Variovorax paradoxus: one gene and its partner. The protein of the gene in region 1 interacts with the protein of each later gene in a pairwise test. Links are inferred from orthologs where the notes say so. Each region holds a gene or a part of one and is shown in the gene's direction. Other genes may lie near its edges.

Region 1 (8,954 bases):
CGTGTGCCGGGCGTGGAGCAGGCCGCAAGCAGGGCGGCCATGAGCGCTGCAGCCAGGAGGGAACCGATGCGGGATGTGGTCTTCATGGCTGGCCGTCCGCTTGCACGATGAAGTCGGTACCGCGAATGCCGATGGTCGCGGTCTGCGTTTCGACCCGCACTGCGTCCGGGTTCGTCTTGCCGATGAGGCCGGTGATCATGCGCATCGAGCCGCGCAGCAGCGACACCAGCATGCCGCCTTCGTGCGTCGTGCCATCGAAGTGGAATTCCTTCAGGTCCAGCCGCGACGACGGACCGACCACCAGCGTGGTGTCGTCGCGCAGCACGACGGAGGCCGACGAGTCGGGGCCGGTCACGATGCGGTCGACGGCGCCGAGTGCGTCGCCGGGGCTCGCAGTGCGCGTGGCGCCCGAGCCGTTGAGCAATTGCACATTGCCGCGCACCGCCTTCACGAAGCCGGCCTGGAGATCAGGCTTGGCCGAGGTTGCCGGCGCAGCCGCGGCGGGCATCACAGCCGCGGGGGGCGTGGACGGCGCCGGGACTGCAGTGGTCGGGGTCTGGGCTTGCGCCAGCGTGGCCGAGCCCACAATGGCGAGGCCGTAGAAGGCGGTCGATAGTTTGTTCATCATCCGATGGGACTGTGCGCTAAGAATGTTCTGGAATAGTCAAAAATGCTAATCCAAAGGCGTTACATGTGGACACGCAGCTGATAATTCAGTCAATTCCTGCGGCCTTTTACCGCCTTTAGCGTGGGCATGCGCCCGATATTGGACCGATTTCGCATGACGTTCACCCCCAAGACGCTGCTTCGTGTCTCCGTCGCGGTTGCGCTCATCACCATCCTGCTCAAGGGCTATGCCGGCTATTTGACCCATTCGATGGGCCTGATCTCGGACGCCATGGAGTCCTTCGTCAATCTTGCCAGCGCGATGTTCGCACTGGCGATGGTGACCATCGCCGAGCGCCCAGCCGACGACGACCATCCCTATGGCCACCACAAGGCCGAGTATTTCTCCTCCGGCTTCGAAGGCATCCTGATCGTCGGCGCCGCCGTCGCCATCCTCTGGGTCTCGGTGCACCGCCTGCTGTCGCCGCAGCCGCTCGAGCAGTTGGGCTGGGGGCTGACGCTGTCGGTGGTGAGCTCGGGCTTCAACGCCGGCCTGGCGTTCCTGCTCTTCCGAGCGGCGCGCGTGCACCGGTCGATCGCGCTGGAGGCCGATGGGCGCCACCTCATGACGGACGTCTGGACCTCAGCCGCCGTCGTCGTAGGCATCGTCGGCGTGCAACTGAGCGGCTGGCTCTGGCTCGACCCGCTGCTGGCCATCGGCGTGGCGCTCAACATCGTGCGCGAGGGCGTCAAGCTGGTGTGGCGTTCGTCGCAGGGACTGATGGATGAAGCGGTCGACCCGCAGACCCTTGCCACCGTGCGCGCCACCATCGACGCCTTCGCCGCGCGCATGCCCGAGGGCCGGCAACTGCGCTTCGACGACATGGTGACCCGCAGCGCCGGCCAGCGCCGTTTCGCCGACCTGCACATGCACGTGCCCGGCGAGTGGACGCTGCAGCATGCCGCCGACATGCGCGACGACCTCGAGAAGTCGCTCATGAACGCCGTGCCCGGCCTGCGCGTCACCATCCAGCTGCTGCCTCTCACCATGGAAGCCCGCGCCACTCAGGCCGGCGAACACCAACCCCTATGAAAGCCGTACTCCAACGCGTGGCGCATGCGCGCGTCGACATTTCCGGGCGCACCGTCGGCGCCATCGATGCAGGCCTGCTGGTGCTCCTGTGCGCCGAGCGCGGCGACGTCGACGCGCTGGCCGACCGCATGCTCGCCAAGATCCTCAAGCTGCGCATCTTTTCCGACGACGCCGGCAAGATGAACCGCAGCGTGCAGGACATCGGTGGCGGCCTGCTGGTGGTGAGCCAGTTCACGCTGGCGGCCGACGTGAGCGGCGGCAACCGCCCGAGCTTCACCCAGGCCGCGCCGCCCGACGAGGGCCGGCGCCTCTACGAATACTTCGTGGCGCAGGCACGCGCCGCACACCCCGTGGTGGCCACGGGCGAGTTCGGCGCTGACATGAAGGTGCACCTGCTGAACGACGGGCCGGTCACGATCCCGCTGCAGATGACGGCGTAGCCGCCGCGGCGCGCGCTACTTGCCGTAGGGGCTGCGGATGCCCATCTCCGCGAGGATCTCGATCTCGTAGGCCTCCATTTCGTCGGCGTCGGCCTCGCTGGTCTCGTGGTCCCAGCCCTGTGCATGGAGCGTGCCGTGCACGAGCAGGTGGGCGTAGTGGTCCGCCAGCGTCTTGCGGTTCTCCTTCGCCTCGCGTGCCACCACCGGGGCGCACAGCACCAGGTCGGCCATGGCCACCGGGGATTGCGCATAGTCGAAGGTCAGCACGTTGGTCGCGTAGTCCTTGCCGCGGAATTCGCGGTTGAGGCGTTGGCCTTCCTCGGCGTCGACGATTCGCACGGTGATCTCGCCGTCGATGTCCAGCGCGTGGCGGATCCAGCGCGTCACGCTGTGGCGGGGCAGGGCGGCGCGATGGCGCTCCACGCCCTTGAAGCGGCCGAACTGCAGCGAGAGCGACAGCGCCGGAAGCCGGGATGCGGCCATGTCAGTGGCCCCCCGCGCGCTTGCGCTGCCCGTCGTAGGCGTCGACGATCTTCGCCACCAGCGGGTGGCGCACCACGTCGGCACTCGTGAAGTGCGTCATGGCGATGCCGTTCACCCGCTTGAGCACCCGCTCGGCGTCGATGAGGCCGCTCAGCTGGTTCTTCGGCAGGTCGATCTGGCTCACGTCGCCCGTGACCACAGCGCGCGCACCGAAGCCGATGCGCGTGAGGAACATCTTCATCTGCTCGGGCGTGGTGTTCTGGGCCTCGTCGAGGATCACGAAGGCGTTGTTCAGGGTGCGCCCGCGCATGAATGCCAGCGGCGCGATTTCCAGTGCGTTGCGCTCGAAGGCCTTCTGCACCTTCTCGAAGCCCATCAGGTCGTAGAGCGCGTCGTACAGCGGGCGCAGGTACGGGTCGACCTTCTGCGTCAGGTCGCCGGGCAGGAAGCCCAGCCGCTCGCCCGCTTCAACGGCCGGCCGCGTCAGCACGATGCGCTGCACCGCGGCGCGCTCCAGCGCATCGACCGCGCAGGCCACCGCCAGGTAGGTCTTGCCGGTGCCGGCCGGGCCGATGCCGAAGGTGATGTCGTGCTTGGCGATGTTGTCCAGGTAGGTGGCCTGCGTGGGCGTGCGCGCGCGCAGGTCGGCGCGGCGCGTGACCAGCATCGCCGCGTCCTCGTCGCCGTCGAGCATCGAACCGTCGCCAGCCAGCGTGAGCTGCACGACGGCCGCGTCGATCGGGCGCTGCGCGATCTCGTAGAGCGCCTGCAGCACGTCCATGGCGCGCTGCGCCGTGCCTTTGGGGCCGTCGACCTTGAACTGTTCGTGGCGGTGGGCGATCTTCACGCCCAGGGCTTCCTCGATGCGGCGCAGGTGGGCGTCCAGCGGGCCGCACAGGTGGCCGAGGCGCGAGTTGTTCAGTGGGGTGAAGGTGTGTCGCAGAATCACGCCGGACATTTCAAGGAAAAAGGGCACCCATGATAGGCAAACTGACCGGCATCCTCGCGGAGCGCAATCCGCCGCAGGTGGTCGTGGACTGCAACGGCGTCGGCTACGAGGTCGACGTGCCGATGAGCACGTTCTACAACCTGCCGAACGTCGGCACCAAGGTTTCGCTGCTCACGCACTTCGTCGTGCGCGAGGACGCACAGATTCTCTACGGCTTCGGCACCGCCGAGGAGCGCGCGGCTTTCCGCCAGCTCATCAAGATCACCGGCGTGGGCCCGCGCACCGCGCTGGGCCTGCTGTCGGGCATGAGTGTGGGCGAGCTCTCGCAGGCGATCACGACGCAGGAGCTGGGCCGGCTCGTGAAGATTCCCGGCATCGGCAAGAAGACGGCCGAACGGCTGCTGCTGGAGCTCAAGGGCAAGCTCGGCGCCGACATCGGCCTGCCGGCGCACGCCGCCTCCGACGCGCAGGCCGACATCCTGCAGGCGCTGGTCGCGCTGGGTTACAGCGACAAGGAAGCCGCGCTCGCGCTCAAGGCGCTGCCCAAGGACGCGACAGTGAGCGAGGGCATCAAGATGGCGCTGAAGTCGCTGGCCAAGTAACAAGAACGCAGAGACGGAAAGGGCCGCGCGGACATGCCGAACTGCGACTTCTACGCCACGCCCGAGGACCATGAAGGCCTGCTCGCGTGGCTGCTGGCCGAGGGCACCTGCGAGATCCACGAACTGGCCTCCGACTTCGGGCAGCCGCTCAGGCGCTTCCATTCGGCCACCGAGGTGCTCGCCCAGTTCGAGCGGCGCTACCCCCATGGCGGGAAGCGGAATGCCGTTCACCTGCAGCTCTACGTGCAGGGGGCGGGTCCGCCGTTCGTGCCGCGGCGCGTGTCACTCGACCCGGAGGCCTGCGACGGCGCCACCTTTCGCTACAACGCCGACGGCTGGGGCCTCGTGCAGCTCTATCTGGGCGCGCTGCCCGAAGGCAGGACGCGCCTCGAGAATTCGCACACCAACCACAACTCCCCGAAGCGGGCGCAGGCATGGTCGGCCACCTTGCCAGAAATGGGCGATGTCGACGCCTGGGACTTCGCCAGGATCACTGCGTTCTCGTCGCGGCTGAACCGCGAGATCCGCAAGCGGAGCGTGGCGAAGATCGGCGGTCGCCCCTTGCTGCCGGGCGCACTCGCGCTGTGGAACGCCGGGGTGGCCATGGGCCCGTGGAATCCCGGCGAGCACGCGTTGCAGGAAAAGCCCCCCGCCTGACGTCTTCCCGCATCGCAGCGGCGGCTTCAGGGATGGATCTTCTCTCCCTTGACCAGCATCTCGACGAACTGCGCGATGCGGCGCGCGCGGGTCTCGGGCTTCTTCGCGCTCTGCGTGCGGAACAGAATCGCGAAGCGGTTGCGCGAGTCGAGCGTGGCGAAGAACTTCGCGGCCTTCTTGTTGGCGTGGAGCGCGGCCTGCAGGTCGGGCGGCACGGTGGCTGCGGCGACGCCCTCGTAGGCCGCGTCCCAGCGACCGTCGGCCTTCGCGCGTTCGATCTCGGCATGGCCGGCCGGTTGCATGCGGCCTTCCTCGATGAGCTTCAGCACCTTGGCGCGGTTGATCTGCGACCAGATGCTGCGCCTGGTGCGCGGCGTGAAGCGCTGCTGGAAATACTGCGCGTCGTCGCTCCTGCGCTGGCCGTCGATCCAGCCCCAGCACAGCGCTTCTTCGAGAGCCCCGGCGTAGTCGATGGAGGCGATGCCGCTGTCCTTCTTCGCGATGCGAAGCCACACGCCGGCGGCGCTGGCGTGGTGGCGCTTGAGCCAGCGTGCCCACGAGTCCGCGTTGGTGCACTCGACGGGCGTGTCGTGCACGACGCGCTCTTCTGCCTGGCTCACGGCACCCACCAATAGCGCAGCGCGTGGAAGTAGATGGGCGCCGCGAAGATCACCGAGTCGAGCCGGTCGAGCATGCCGCCGTGGCCCTCGATCATCGAACCCCAGTCCTTCACGCCGCGGTCGCGCTTGATGGCGGACATGACCAGTCCGCCGAAGAAGCCCATCAGGCAGATGGTGAGCGACATCAGGGCCGCCTGCCAGGGATTGAAGGGCGTGGCCCAGTACAGCGCGGCGCCCAGCGCGGTGGCGCTGGCCACGCCGCCGATCAGGCCTTCCCAGGTCTTGGAGGGCGACAGCTCGGGCGCCACCTTGCGCTTGCCGAACAGCTTGCCCCACACGTACTGCAGCACATCGCTGCCCTGCACCACGATCACCAGGAACGCGATCAGCAGCAGGTTGCGGCCCTCGAAACCCGGGATCTGCAGCGTGAGCAGCGCCGGCACGTGGCTGATGCAGAACACGCACACCATCAGGCCCCACTGGATCTTGGAGGTGCGCTCCAGAAAGCGCTGCGTGTCGCCGCCCACGGCCGCCAGGATCGGCAGGATCAGGAAGGCATACACAGGGATGTAGATGGAATACAGCCCGTACCACTCGATCCAGATCAGGAAGTACTGCCCGGGCAGTGCCACGAAGAAGGCCAGCGCGATCGCGCCGTGGTCGCCGCGGCGCGTGTAGGCCAGGCTGATGAACTCGCGCAGCGCATAGAACGAGATCAGGTAGAACAGCACGATCACGCCGCCCTTGCCGAAGGCGAAGGCGATGCCGATGACCGCCACCATCACCCACCAGGCATTGACACGCGAGTTGAGGTTGTCGATCACCGAGTGGGGCTGGCCGTGCGCCACGCGCCACTTCAGCAGCGCGCCGATGGCCGATGCCAGCACGAGCACGCCGAAGACGCCGCCGAACAGCTTGAAGGTGGTCCAGGCGAAGGGAGATAGTTCCATGTCAGCTTCTTGTTGGAATTGTTTGCGGAACACCGCGGAACCGGATTTGCCGGGCTGCTGGTGTTGCCCCCTGCAAGGGGAGTGGAGAAGCGACACGCAGTGCGCGCAGCCTGGGGGTGGACCTCATACCCGGTCGTACTCGGGCCGCAGGTCCAGCATGGCCGCGCGCGCGCGGGCGAGGAACGACACCTTGTCCTCCCCCTCGGCGAGAACGAGCGGCGTGCCGAAACGCACCGTGCAGGCCAGCGGGATCGGCACCAGCACGCCCTTGGGCAGCACCCGCTTGAGGTTCTCGATCCACACCGGCACCAGCCGCACGTGCGGGCAGGCGCGCGCCAGGTGGAACAGCCCGCTCTTCAGCGGCAGCAGGATGTCGTCGCCGATGTTGCGCGTGCCCTCGGGGAACATGATGAGCGAATCGCCGCCTTCCAGCGCCTCCTTCATCTGGTCGACCGGGTTGCCGCCCTGGCCCGAGCCGTCGCGCCGGATCATCAGCGCATTGAACACGTCGTGGCCGATGAAGCTGCGCAGCTTCGAGGCTTCCCAGTAGTCCTGCCCGGCCACCGGCCGCGTGAGCGCGCGCAGGTCGGGCGGCAGCGTGGCCCACAGCAGCACGAAGTCGCCGTGGCTGGTGTGGTTGGCGAAGTACAGCGTCTGCTCGGCCTTCGGCGTGGTGCCCGACCAGATGGCGCGCACGCCGGTCAGGAGACTGGCTGCGCCGATGATGAGCTTGCCCGCCACGATGGCGAGGCCGCGCCGCAGCACGGTGCTTTCGGGTTTGTCCGTCGTGTCGCTCAAAGCGTCGCCTCCGTGGCGTGCGCCTGTTTCGGTGCGCACTGCGCAACCGGCTTCGCCGGCCTGCCGGTGCGTCCGGCGAAGGGAGGGGTGGCCACATGCGGTGGGCAGGCCTGGGGGAGAGTCATGACAAGTCCTGGGTCATCAAGGCGAGGAGGAACATGGCGCTCTGGCAGGCGACCACGATGGCGTGGCGCTGCATGAGCTGGCGGGTGCCCTGCACGCGGTCGTCGAGCGCGCGCGTGGCCTGGTGTTGCGGCGGGGCGTCGCGCAGGCCGAGCGAAGACAGCGCCTTGTCGAGCGCGTCGAGCGAGGTCACGGTGCCGCGCGCGAGGCCGTCGAACAGCGACTCGTCGAAGCGCAGCCGGAATGCGAAGTAGCGCTCCAGCGCGCCCAGGATCACCACCGCGCCGAAGGCCATGGTGGGCGTGGTGGAGAGCGATCGCAACGTGAGTGCAAGCACCAGCGCGGCGATGCAGGTCAGCGCGAAGCCCCACAGGGCCAGCAGCGCGGCGGCGCGCAGCAGGCCGGCCAGCGCGGTGCAGGTGGTGCGTTCGGTGTCAGTCATGGCGGTGTACCTCCGGCAGCTTCGAAAGAGGCTTCAGGGGTTCCAGCGACGCCAGCCATGCGCCGCGCAGCACGATCTGCGGCCGGGCACGGCGCACCGCGGCCTCGGCCTGCGCGATGCCGCCAGCCGCGCCGTAGCGGCCCAGCCAGGCGATGGACGCCGCCGCGCTGCGCGAGAAGCCGAGCGCGCAGCAGACCCACACGGTAGCGCCTTCCGCGCTGTGCCGCCGGCCTTCGATCACCGCCGCCGCGCGCTGCAGCCGCACGGTGGGCGGCACCGTCAGGTCGAGCATCGGCACGCAGCGCGCGTGCGTCACGCCGGCCGGCAGCTGCAGCTCGGCGCACAGGCTCACGAGCCGGGGTTTTCCGGCGGCAAGCCATTCGGCGCGCGTCGGTCGGCGACCCAGGCGCAGGCCGGGCGCCACCTCGACGGAAGCCGGCAGCTTGCGCGTCCACAGCCAGGCATTGACGGCCGCGCCGAGCCGGTAGGGCGCGAACAGCCAGCGTGCCGCCCAGCCCATGCGGCCATGGCCGTCCATCTGGAAGCCGCGCGCACCGAAGCCGACGTAGTTGAGCGCCACCAGCGCCAGTGCCGCGGCCGGCCAGGCCAGCCACAACACGATGCCGCCACCGCTCAGCGCGGCAGCGAGGCACAGCGCTGCGCCCGCCGCATAGAAGCCGGCCAGCTTCCAGCGTTGCGCGTCGCGCGTGCGCTGCCAGGCGCGCGGCATCGACACCACGCGTTCCAGCGGCCACAGCCAGACGCAGAAGATGCCCAGCAGCGCGCCGGTCGGGATGTCGATGAAGTGGTGCTGCCACGTCGTCAGCACCGACGCGCAGATCGCGAAGGCCCACACATGCAGCACCAGCCGCGCCCACAGCGGGCGCAGGAACTGCCGGTACCAGTCCCAGAGGATCACCGCCAGCGCGATGTGCAGCGAAGGCGCCTGGTTGAACGGCTGGTCGAAGCCGCGCAGCGCGTTGAACAGGAAGGCCGGCGCGCCATCGACCGGGGGCTGGCCGAAGCTGAAGTGCAGCGGCCACAGGATGAAGCAGGTGCAGGCGACGAGCGTGGCCGTGACGAGCCGCAGCGCGTGCCGGTCGAGCGTGTGCCTGCTGCGCGCCAGGAACAGCGACAGCGCGTAGAAGACGTTGATCGTCCAGTACGGAAAGATCGTCCACGGCCAGAACG
Region 2 (8,855 bases), 3.7 Mb from region 1 along the record:
GGCGACCACCGCAGCCTGATCCTCGCGTTCTTCGTGGTGCTGCCGATCCAGTTCTGGCTGGTGGCGACCGCGCGCTTCGACCTGTTCACCGTGTTCATCCCGGTGTACGTGTTCCTCGCAATCCCGGTGGCCAGTGCGCTGGCCAACGACCCGAGCCACTTCCTCGAGCGCAACGCCAAGCTGCAGTGGGGGATCATGGTCTGCGTCTACGGCATGAGCCACGTGCCGGCGTTGCTGCTGCTGAGCTTTCCGGGCTACGAGGGCAAGAGCGCCTTCCTCGTCTTCTTCCTGGTGTTCGTGGTGCAGACCTCGGTCCTGGTGCAGCACCTGATCTCGCGGCGCATGCAGCGCGCACCCTTCGCGCCCAACGTGAGCCGCAGCTTCAACTGGACCAGCTGGGGCATCGGCATCGTCGTGGCGAGCCTGGTGGGCGCGCTGTTCTCGTTCATCACGCCGTTCAAGTTCGGCCAGGCGCTCGCGGTGTCGGTCATCGCCTGCATCGCGGGCTCGATGGGGCACCTGGTGATGAAGGCGCTCAAGCGCGACCGCGGCATTCCGAACTGGGGCAAGAAGGGCGTGGGCGTGACGGGTGCCAACGGCCTGCTCGACCGCGTCGATGCCCTGTGCTTCGCTGCGCCGATCTTCTTCCACTCGATCCGGTGGTACTTCAACGCATGAACTAGGTACACCCCCAGGATGCGCGCACTTCGTGTCGCTTCTCCTTCCCCCTCGCCGGGGGCAACACCTGCGGCCCGGCGGAGCCGGTTCCGCGGTATTCCTGGCACACCCCCAGGCTGCGCGCACTTCGTGTCGCTACTCCTTCCCCCTCGCCGGAGGCAACACCTGCGGCCCGGCAAAGCCGGTTCCGCGGTGTTCCTGGTACACCCCCAGGCTTCGCGCACTTCGTGTCGCTTCTCCTTCCCCCTCGCCGGGGGCAACACCTGCGGCCCGGCGAAGCCGGTTCCGCGGTGTTCCTGGCTCACCCCCAGGCTTCGCGCACTTCGTGTCGCTACTCCTTCCCCCTCGCCGGGGGCAACACCTGCGGCCCGGCGGAGCCGGTTCCGCGGTATTCCTGGAAGGGTTCCGGAGGCACGGCTGTGGGGTGCCGTGTTTCGGAGATCGGTGAGCCTCAGGCCTTGCGTCGCACCACGCGATCGAAGGCCTGCTTTGCCTTGCGGCCGAGCGCCTTCGCCTTCAGTGCCTGCAATTCGCGCATGAGGCGCGTGCGCTGGTCGGCCGAAAGCGCGGTGCCGAAGCGGCCGAGCGCCTGCTCGAGCACCGCGCGCTGCGCTTCGACCCTGCCCTGCCGGCCCTCGGCCTCGGCCAGCCATTCGCAGGCGTTGGCGACGCGTTCGCGCAAGGCGGCATCGCCGGACTCGCCGAAGCGCGCGATGAGCAGGCGGTAAGCCTTGGCCTGGCCGGCCGGGTCGCCCATCTTGTCGAGCGCCTTGGCCTTGTTGATCATCGCCTTGGCCGCCCACAGTTGCAGCACGTTCTCCCTGGCCGCGGCCGTGCGCGTGATCGCCTCGTCGTAGCTGGCCACGGCCTCGGCCAGCCGGCCGGCCTGGCGCAGGGCGGCCCCCTTGCGGAACAGCGCGCCAGCGACGCGCCCGCGCAGGTCGGGCAGCTCGGAGTTGCCCCAGCGCGCCACGATCTGGTCGTGCACGCGCATCTCTTCGTCAGGGCGGCCGAGGCGGTCGAGCGCGGTGCTCTTGTATTGAAGGCTCAGCGCGACCTGCTCCTGCATCTCGGTGGACGCGTCCGCGCCGTAGCGCGCATCCATCGCATCGGCAGCCGCGATCACCTCGTCGAAGCGCTCGAGCGCCACGAGGCAGAAGGTCTTGTGCACCAGCGCCCGCGCGCACTGGCGGCGCAGTTCGGGATGCGTCGACGCGGCATGCGCCGCGAGCACCTCGTCGAACAGTGCAATGGCTTCGAGCGACTCGCCCGCGTCGCCGTGCCTGCGGCCTTCCTTGACCTTGTCGCGCACCTCGTCGCGCAGGGCGGGCGGAAGTTCGCCCGCATCGGCCGGTCCGGCCTTGCGCAGGCGTTTCAGGCAGGACTGCCGGCCTGCGGTGGCCTTGGCCAGCATGTCCTGCAGTTCGGGCGCCACGGCATCGCGCAGCGTGTTCATGAGCTTCTCGTACACGCCGAGCGCCTCGTCGGTACGCCCGAGCTGTTCGAGCAGCACGTAGCCCTTGTTGAGCAGCGTGCTCGCCACGGTGCGCTGCACCACGGCATCGGTGTCGCGCGCGAAGGTGACCAGCGTCCGGTCGCAGGCCGCGAGTGCGGCCTCGCCGTCGCCCTGGTCGCGCAGCCCGACGGCCCAGTCGTAGGCACGCACCATTGCCATGCGGCGCACCTGCGACGAGGCGTCGCGGCCGTAGCGCTCGAGCAGCCAGCCCACCAGCTCGGCGCGGCGCGCCTGCTCGTCGAGGCCGAGGCCGTCGAAGAACAGCGTCAGCGCACGCACGCCCTCCAGCCGGAGTTCGGGCGCGGCATCGGCGAGGCCGGCCTCGATCTGGTCGGCCACCTGCAGGCACAGCACCTGGGCCTGCGTGTGCTGTGCCAGCTCTCGCAGGTTCGCCACCGAGGCCAGCCGCGCGCGTGCCACGCGCAGCACCACGGCCGGGTCGGTGCCGGCGTCGAAGCGCTCGATGGCGGCATCGAGCGTGGCAAGCGCGTCCTGCGGCAGGCCGCGGTGGTGTTCGAGCTCGGCCTTCAGCAGGCGCGCGTCCAAGCGCCATGCGTCGAATGCGGCATCGGCCCGGGCATCGAGCAATTCGCTCATGAAGTCGCACGCCTCGCAGCGCGCTGCCGGTTCGTCGATGAGCCACGTGCGCTGGTAGAGCGCCTGCGCGATGTGCTCGCGGATCTCCGGCTCGCTGCGCTGGCCGTGCGCGGCGACCAGGCGATCGAGCGTTGCGAGCGCATCGGCCGGCCGGTGCAGCTGGCGCAGCATGTGCGCGAGCAGGCGCAGCGCCTGGCAACAGGGCACCACCACCGCGGTCTCGGGCATGCCGCCGAACTCCTCGATGATGCGGCTGCAGGCGGCCAGCGCTTCGGCGCGGCGACCGAGGTCGTTCAGCAGCTCGGCGCGGCGCAGGCTCGCGGCGGCGCGCTCGCCCGGATGCTGCAGGCTCTCGAGCAGGGCCTGCGCTTCGTCCAGTTGCTGCTGCGCGGAGGACTCGACTACATTCACATTCGCTTCCTTGTGTGGCGCGCCGCGCTCGCAGCGCGGGCGGACTGTACGGACCGGGGCGCATTCTGCCCTCGATCGCGCGGCTTTCGAGCCCGGTTTCGCTGGTCTTTCGACACTCTTTATCCCGGCTTAGGCCTTTACGTTTCCTTTCATGCGCATTCTTGGCATCGACCCCGGCTTGCAGACCACCGGCTTCGGCGTGGTCGACTCGGACGGCCATGCGCTGCGCTATGTCGCCAGCGGCACCATCAGCACCCGGCACCTGGGCACGGGCAACCTGCCGGCACGCCTGAAGGTGCTGTTCGACGGCATCGCGGAGATCACCGCGCGCTACCAGCCCGATGCGTCGGCGGTGGAAATCATCTTCGTCAACGTCAATCCGCAGTCGACGCTGCTGCTCGGGCAGGCGCGCGGCGCATGCGTGACCGCGCTGGTGAGCAACAACCTCTCCGTGGCCGAGTACACCGCGCTGCAGATGAAGAAGGCCGTGGCCGGCCACGGCCAGGCAGCCAAGGCGCAGGTGCAGGAAATGGTGCGGCGCCTGCTCGACCTGCCCGGCGTGCCCGGCGCCGACGCCGCCGACGCGCTGGGCATCGCCATCACGCACGCGCAGGTGGGGCGGTCGATGGCGCGTCTGGCAGAAGCGGCGGAGCTGTCGAAGACGCATGCCGGCACCTACCGGCAAGGGCGTTCGCGCTGAAGCACACGGGCCGCCGGCGCGCTCCAGCGGCCTGGCCTCCTGCCGCTAGCGCCTGAAGTCCAGCCGGCCGCCGGGCCAGCGTCCGTCGATGCGGCGGTGGTCGACAATCAGGCCAACCCACGGCTGCGTGATGGCCGGGTTGCCCAGGTTGATGTAGCGGCCGGCGAGCCTGCCCGGGCCCGTCTGGCGGACATCGAGCAATGCGCGGCGCGCGCCGCCGTCCCAGTCGAACAGCACGTAGATGCGGCCGTTGGCGCGCTGCACAGTGGCCTGGCCTTCCTTCCAGGCGGACGCTGTGTCGCCGGGGATCGTCGGGTCCGCACCGCCGTTCCAGCGGCTGGACCATTCACCCTCGAGCGATGCCTGTGCTTCGTCTCGCGCGATGCCCCAGCCATTCGCGTTGTCGTCGGAGGCCGAGCCGTCGAGCCGGACACCGGCCGCGAACGTATCGATGTCGTCACCGTCCGGATCGGGCGCATCCTGCACGCCGAACGGATTGCGGGTGGGTGGGGTGGATGTGCTCATGGCGCCATCGTGCGCGGCGCGGTGCCATGCGGCATGCCGTTTCCGGACATGCGACCGGCGATGCAAACTAGGCGATGCGCTCGGCGATCAGCACCGCGAAGAAGCCGAATGCCGCAAGCAGCGTCCACTTCAGCACGATCCAGCCCAGGCGCCGGTACTTGACCTGCCCGGTGCCCGCATAGAACGCGAAGCACACGCCGGCCACCAGCAGGAGCAGCAGGATGGCCCAGCGGAAAAGGAGCATCGTGGAGGCGAGGCCTACCAGGCCCGCGCGACTTCGCCGAAACCGCGCGGCGCGCGCTTCTCGTCCTCGAAGGTCACGACTTCGTAGGCATCGCTGTGCGAGAGCAGTTCGCGCAGCAGCTTGTTGTTGAGCGCATGGCCCGAGCGGAACGCGGTGTACGCGGCCAGCAGCGGCTTGCCGATGATGTACAGGTCGCCCATGGCGTCGAGGATCTTGTGCTTCACGAACTCGTCGTCGTAGCGCAGACCGCCGGCATTGAGCACCTTGGTGTCGTCCATCACGATGGCGTTGTCGAGGCCGCCGCCGAGCGCGAGGCCCTTGCTGCGCATGTACTCGACCTCCTTGGTGAAGCCGAATGTGCGTGCACGCGCGATGTCGCGGCTGTAGGAGCCGGTTCCCAGGTCGAACTCGACGCGCTGGCCGGTGGAGTTCACCACGCGGTGGTCGAAGTCGATCTCGAAGCTGAGCTTGTAGCCGTGGTACGGCTCCAGGCTCGCCCACTTCTCGTTGGCGCCCTCGCCTTCGCGCACCTCGACCTTGCGGGTCACGCGGATGAAGCGGCGCGGCGCCTTCTGCAGCGCGATGCCCGCGCTCTGCAGCAGGAACACGAAGGACGAGGCCGACCCGTCGAGGATCGGCACTTCGTCGGCCGTGATGTCGATGTAGAGGTTGTCGATGCCCAGGCCCGCGCAGGCAGACATGATGTGCTCGACGGTCTGCACCTTCGCGCCGCCGGTGGAGACCGTGGACGCCAGGCGCGTGTCGGTGACCGACTCGGCCGTCATGCGGATGTCGACCGGTTCCGGCAGGTCGACGCGCCGGAACACGATGCCCGTGTCGGCCGGAGCCGGTCGCAGCGTCAGCTCCACGCGCTGGCCGCTGTGAAGCCCCACGCCCACGGCGCGGCTGATCGACTTGAGGGTTCGTTGTTGCAGCACGCCCGCGATTTTAGGCGCGTGCCGGGCATGACGCCCTATGCCCCTGGCTATGGCACCGATAGACATGGGTTCTATGAAAAGCCCCCGCGGTGGACGCAAAGGGCACGAAGTGAACGCAGCGTGTAGAGCCAGCGGAAGTCCCTTTCAGGTCTTCCCGAACCCCTTGCGAACCCTCGTGCCCTCTGCGTACGCAGGCCTCTTCGCGAGACACCGCGGAACCGGCTCTGCCGGGCCGCAGGTGTCGCCCCCGGCAGGGGGTTGGCGAAGCGACACGAAGTGCGCGCAGCCTGGGGGCGAGCCAGTATCAGTCGGCCTGGCGGCGCAGGAAGGCCGGGATCTCGAAGTCGTCCATGCCGCCCGAGGACAGCGCGTCCACCTTCGCGGCGGCCATCGTGCGGTTCGTGCGCCACACGCTGGGGACGGCCATGCCGTCGTAGTTGGGCTGGCTGCCGCCGCCCACGCCGGCGTGACCCACGCCACCGAGCGTCGGCACGGTGAACGGGATGTTGTCGGTGCCGGTGCGGATCACTTCGAGCGTCGGTGCCTGGCGGCGTGCATCGGCACGCGACAGGCCCGTGGCCACCACGGTCACGCGCATCTCGTCGCCCAGGCTGTCGTCATAGGCGGCGCCGTAGATCACGTGCGCGTCCGGCGAAGCGTAGGCGCGGATGGTGTTCATCGCCAGCTTCGATTCGTTCAGCTTCAGCGAGCCCTTCGATGCAGTCACCAGCACCAGCACGCCCTTGGCGCCCGAGAGGTCGATGCCTTCGAGCAGCGGGCAGGCCACGGCCTGTTCCGCGGCGATGCGCGCACGGTCCGGGCCTGCAGCGGCTGCCGTGCCCATCATGGCCTTGCCGGGTTCGCCCATTACGGTGCGCACGTCTTCGAAGTCGACGTTCACGCCGCCGTACTCGTTGATGATTTCCGAGATGCCGCCCACGGCGTTTTTCAGCACGTCGTTGGCTTGCGCGAAGGCTTCGTCCTGCGTGACGTCCTCGCCCAGCACGTCGAGCAGCTTCTCGTTGAGCACCACGATGAGCGAGTCGACGTTGGCTTCGAGCTCGGTCAGGCCGGCGTCGGCATTGGTCATGCGACGGCCGCCTTCCCAGTCGAAGGGCTTGGTGACCACGCCCACGGTAAGGATGCCCATTTCCTTCGCCACGCGCGCGATCACGGGTGCAGCGCCGGTGCCGGTGCCGCCGCCCATGCCGGCCGTGATGAACAGCATGTGCGCGCCGTCGATGGCCGCGCGGATGTCGTCCACCGCGAGCTCGGCCGCTTCACGGCCCTTGTCGGGCTTGCTGCCGGCGCCCAGGCCGCTGGTGCCGAGCTGGATGATCTTGTGCGCGTTGCTGCGTTGCAGTGCCTGCGCGTCGGTGTTCGCGCAGACGAACTGAACGCCCTGCACGCCGCGCTCCATCATGTGGGCGACTGCATTGCCGCCGCCACCGCCAACACCGATCACCTTGATCTGCGTGCCCTGATTGAACTCTTCGACTTCGATCATTTCGATGGTCATTCTTAACTCCTTGAATCTTGCAGTTGCCGTTTTGTATCTGTGAATATTTTTGCCGTGACGAGATCAACGATGCGCACGTCAGGATGGTGGACCTGTTCGTCGCCATCGCTCGTTGAAATGCATGGGTGGACTGCCACGCGCGAGCCACAGTGGAGACTTGATCATCGTCAGAAATTCCCCACGATGAAGTCCTTGAAACGTCCGAATGCAGTCTTTACCGACCCATTCTTCTGTGCGACCTTGAAGCCGCGCATGCGTGCGAAGCGAGCCTCTTCGAGAAGGCCCATGACTGTAGCGGCGCGAGGCTGTGCAACCATGTCGGACAACGCGCTGGAATACTTCGGGATGCCTCTTCGCACGGGCTTCAGGAAGATGTCCTCGCCGAGCTCGACCATGCCGGGCATCACCGCGCTGCCGCCAGTGAGCACCACGCCCGACGAAAGCACTTCCTCATAGCCCGACTCGCGCACCACCTGCTGCACGAGCGAAAAGATTTCCTCGATGCGCGGCTCGATCACGCCCGCCAGAGCCTGCTTGCTCAGCATGCGCGGGCCGCGGTCGCCCAGGCCGGGCACCTCGACCTGCGTGTCGGGGTCGGCCAGCAGCTGCTTGGCATAGCCGTTCTCGACCTTGATGTCTTCTGCATCCTTGGTGGGCGTGCGCAGCGCCATTGCGATGTCGCTCGTGATGAGATCGCCCGCGATCGGGATCACCGCCGTGTGGCGGATCGCGCCGTTGGTGAAGATCGCCACGTCGGTCGTGCCGGCGCCGATGTCCACCAGCACCACGCCGAGCTCGCGCTCGTCTTCCGTCAGCACCGCCTGGCTCGAGGCCAGCGGGTTGAGCATGAGTTGGTCGACCTCGAGGCCGCAGCGGCGCACGCACTTGATGATGTTCTCGGCCGCGCTCTGCGCGCCGGTCACGATGTGCACCTTGGCTTCAAGGCGCATGCCGCTCATGCCGATCGGCTCCTTCACGTCCTGGCCGTCGATCACGAACTCCTGCGGCTCCACGAGCAGCAGCCGCTGGTCGCTCGAGATGTTGATGGCGCGCGCCGTCTCCACCACGCGCGCCACGTCGGCGGGCGTCACTTCCTTGTCCTTCACGGCCACCATGCCGCTCGAGTTGATGCCGCGGATGTGGCTGCCGGTGATGCCGGTGTAGACGCGGCTGATCTTGCAGTCGGCCATCAGCTCGGCCTCCTTCAGCGCCTGCTGGATGCTCTGCACCGTGGCATCGATGTTCACCACCACGCCACGCTTCAACCCGTTGCTCGGCGCGATGCCGAGGCCGGCCAGCTTGAGCTCGCCGCCGGGCAGCACCTCGGCCACCACCACCATGACTTTGGCGGTGCCGATGTCGAGTCCTACGACCAGGTCTTTGTATTCTTTGGGCATTGATATGTCCTCGATTCCTCGGTATTCGCTACTTGATTTTTCTTGGGGCCTCTGGCGAGACCGTGGTGACGCCGCGCAGCCGCAATGCATACGCGTCGTTGTGGCGCAGGTCCGCGCCCTCGACATCCGCCACCGTGCGGCGGTACTGGCCCGCGACCTGGGTCACGGTCTTCAGGAACCGTTGCAGCCGGGCGGTCACCTCTTCGCTCTGGCCGCGGCCCAGTTCGATCTCGGCACCGCTGTCGAGCACCACCTTCCAGCTGCCACGGCTCGACAGCGTGAGCTCGTCGATGCCCAGGTCGTAGGGCTGGAACTGCGGCTGCAGCACGC

The links.
Region 2: the proteins of ruvA (region 1) and ruvC interact in binary tests that used the Escherichia coli proteins (3 or more experiments, as listed by UniProt). The link is inferred for Variovorax paradoxus from one-to-one orthologs.

What each region holds. Positions count from the first base shown.
Region 1 is NZ_LR743507.1:5,320,873-5,329,826, reverse strand. Bases 2,432-5,386 are described here. They hold ruvA (Holliday junction branch migration protein RuvA), read left to right. Parts: upstream 2,432-3,600; coding sequence 3,601-4,173; downstream 4,174-5,386. Other genes in these bases: AACL56_RS25280 (YdeI/OmpD-associated family protein), read right to left, coding at 4,857-5,386; AACL56_RS25285 (hypothetical protein), read left to right, coding at 4,207-4,830; AACL56_RS25295 (PhoH family protein), read right to left, coding at 2,624-3,580; ybeY (rRNA maturation RNase YbeY), read right to left, coding at 2,432-2,622. In the rest of the region: AACL56_RS25320 (OmpA family protein), read right to left, coding at 1-86; AACL56_RS25315 (FecR family protein), read right to left, coding at 83-625; AACL56_RS25310 (cation diffusion facilitator family transporter), read left to right, coding at 782-1,699; dtd (D-aminoacyl-tRNA deacylase), read left to right, coding at 1,696-2,139; more of ybeY, read right to left, coding at 2,155-2,431; more of AACL56_RS25280, read right to left, coding at 5,387-5,450; AACL56_RS25275 (phosphatidate cytidylyltransferase), read right to left, coding at 5,447-6,400; AACL56_RS25270 (lysophospholipid acyltransferase family protein), read right to left, coding at 6,524-7,198; AACL56_RS25265 (hypothetical protein), read right to left, coding at 7,320-7,763; AACL56_RS25260 (phosphatase PAP2/dual specificity phosphatase family protein), read right to left, coding at 7,756-8,954. UniProt on the Escherichia coli protein: The RuvA-RuvB-RuvC complex processes Holliday junction (HJ) DNA during genetic recombination and DNA repair.
Region 2 is NZ_LR743507.1:1,652,170-1,661,024, reverse strand. The notes cover bases 2,272-5,127. They hold ruvC (crossover junction endodeoxyribonuclease RuvC), read left to right. Parts: upstream 2,272-3,353; coding sequence 3,354-3,902; downstream 3,903-5,127. Other genes in these bases: lpxC (UDP-3-O-acyl-N-acetylglucosamine deacetylase), read right to left, coding at 4,686-5,127; AACL56_RS07395 (hypothetical protein), read right to left, coding at 4,495-4,671; AACL56_RS07400 (hypothetical protein), read right to left, coding at 3,948-4,427; AACL56_RS07410 (tetratricopeptide repeat protein), read right to left, coding at 2,272-3,202. Outside these bases: AACL56_RS07415 (phosphatidate cytidylyltransferase), read left to right, coding at 1-678; more of AACL56_RS07410, read right to left, coding at 1,130-2,271; more of lpxC, read right to left, coding at 5,128-5,609; cell division protein FtsZ, read right to left, coding at 5,914-7,128; cell division protein FtsA, read right to left, coding at 7,296-8,525; AACL56_RS07375 (cell division protein FtsQ/DivIB), read right to left, coding at 8,554-8,855.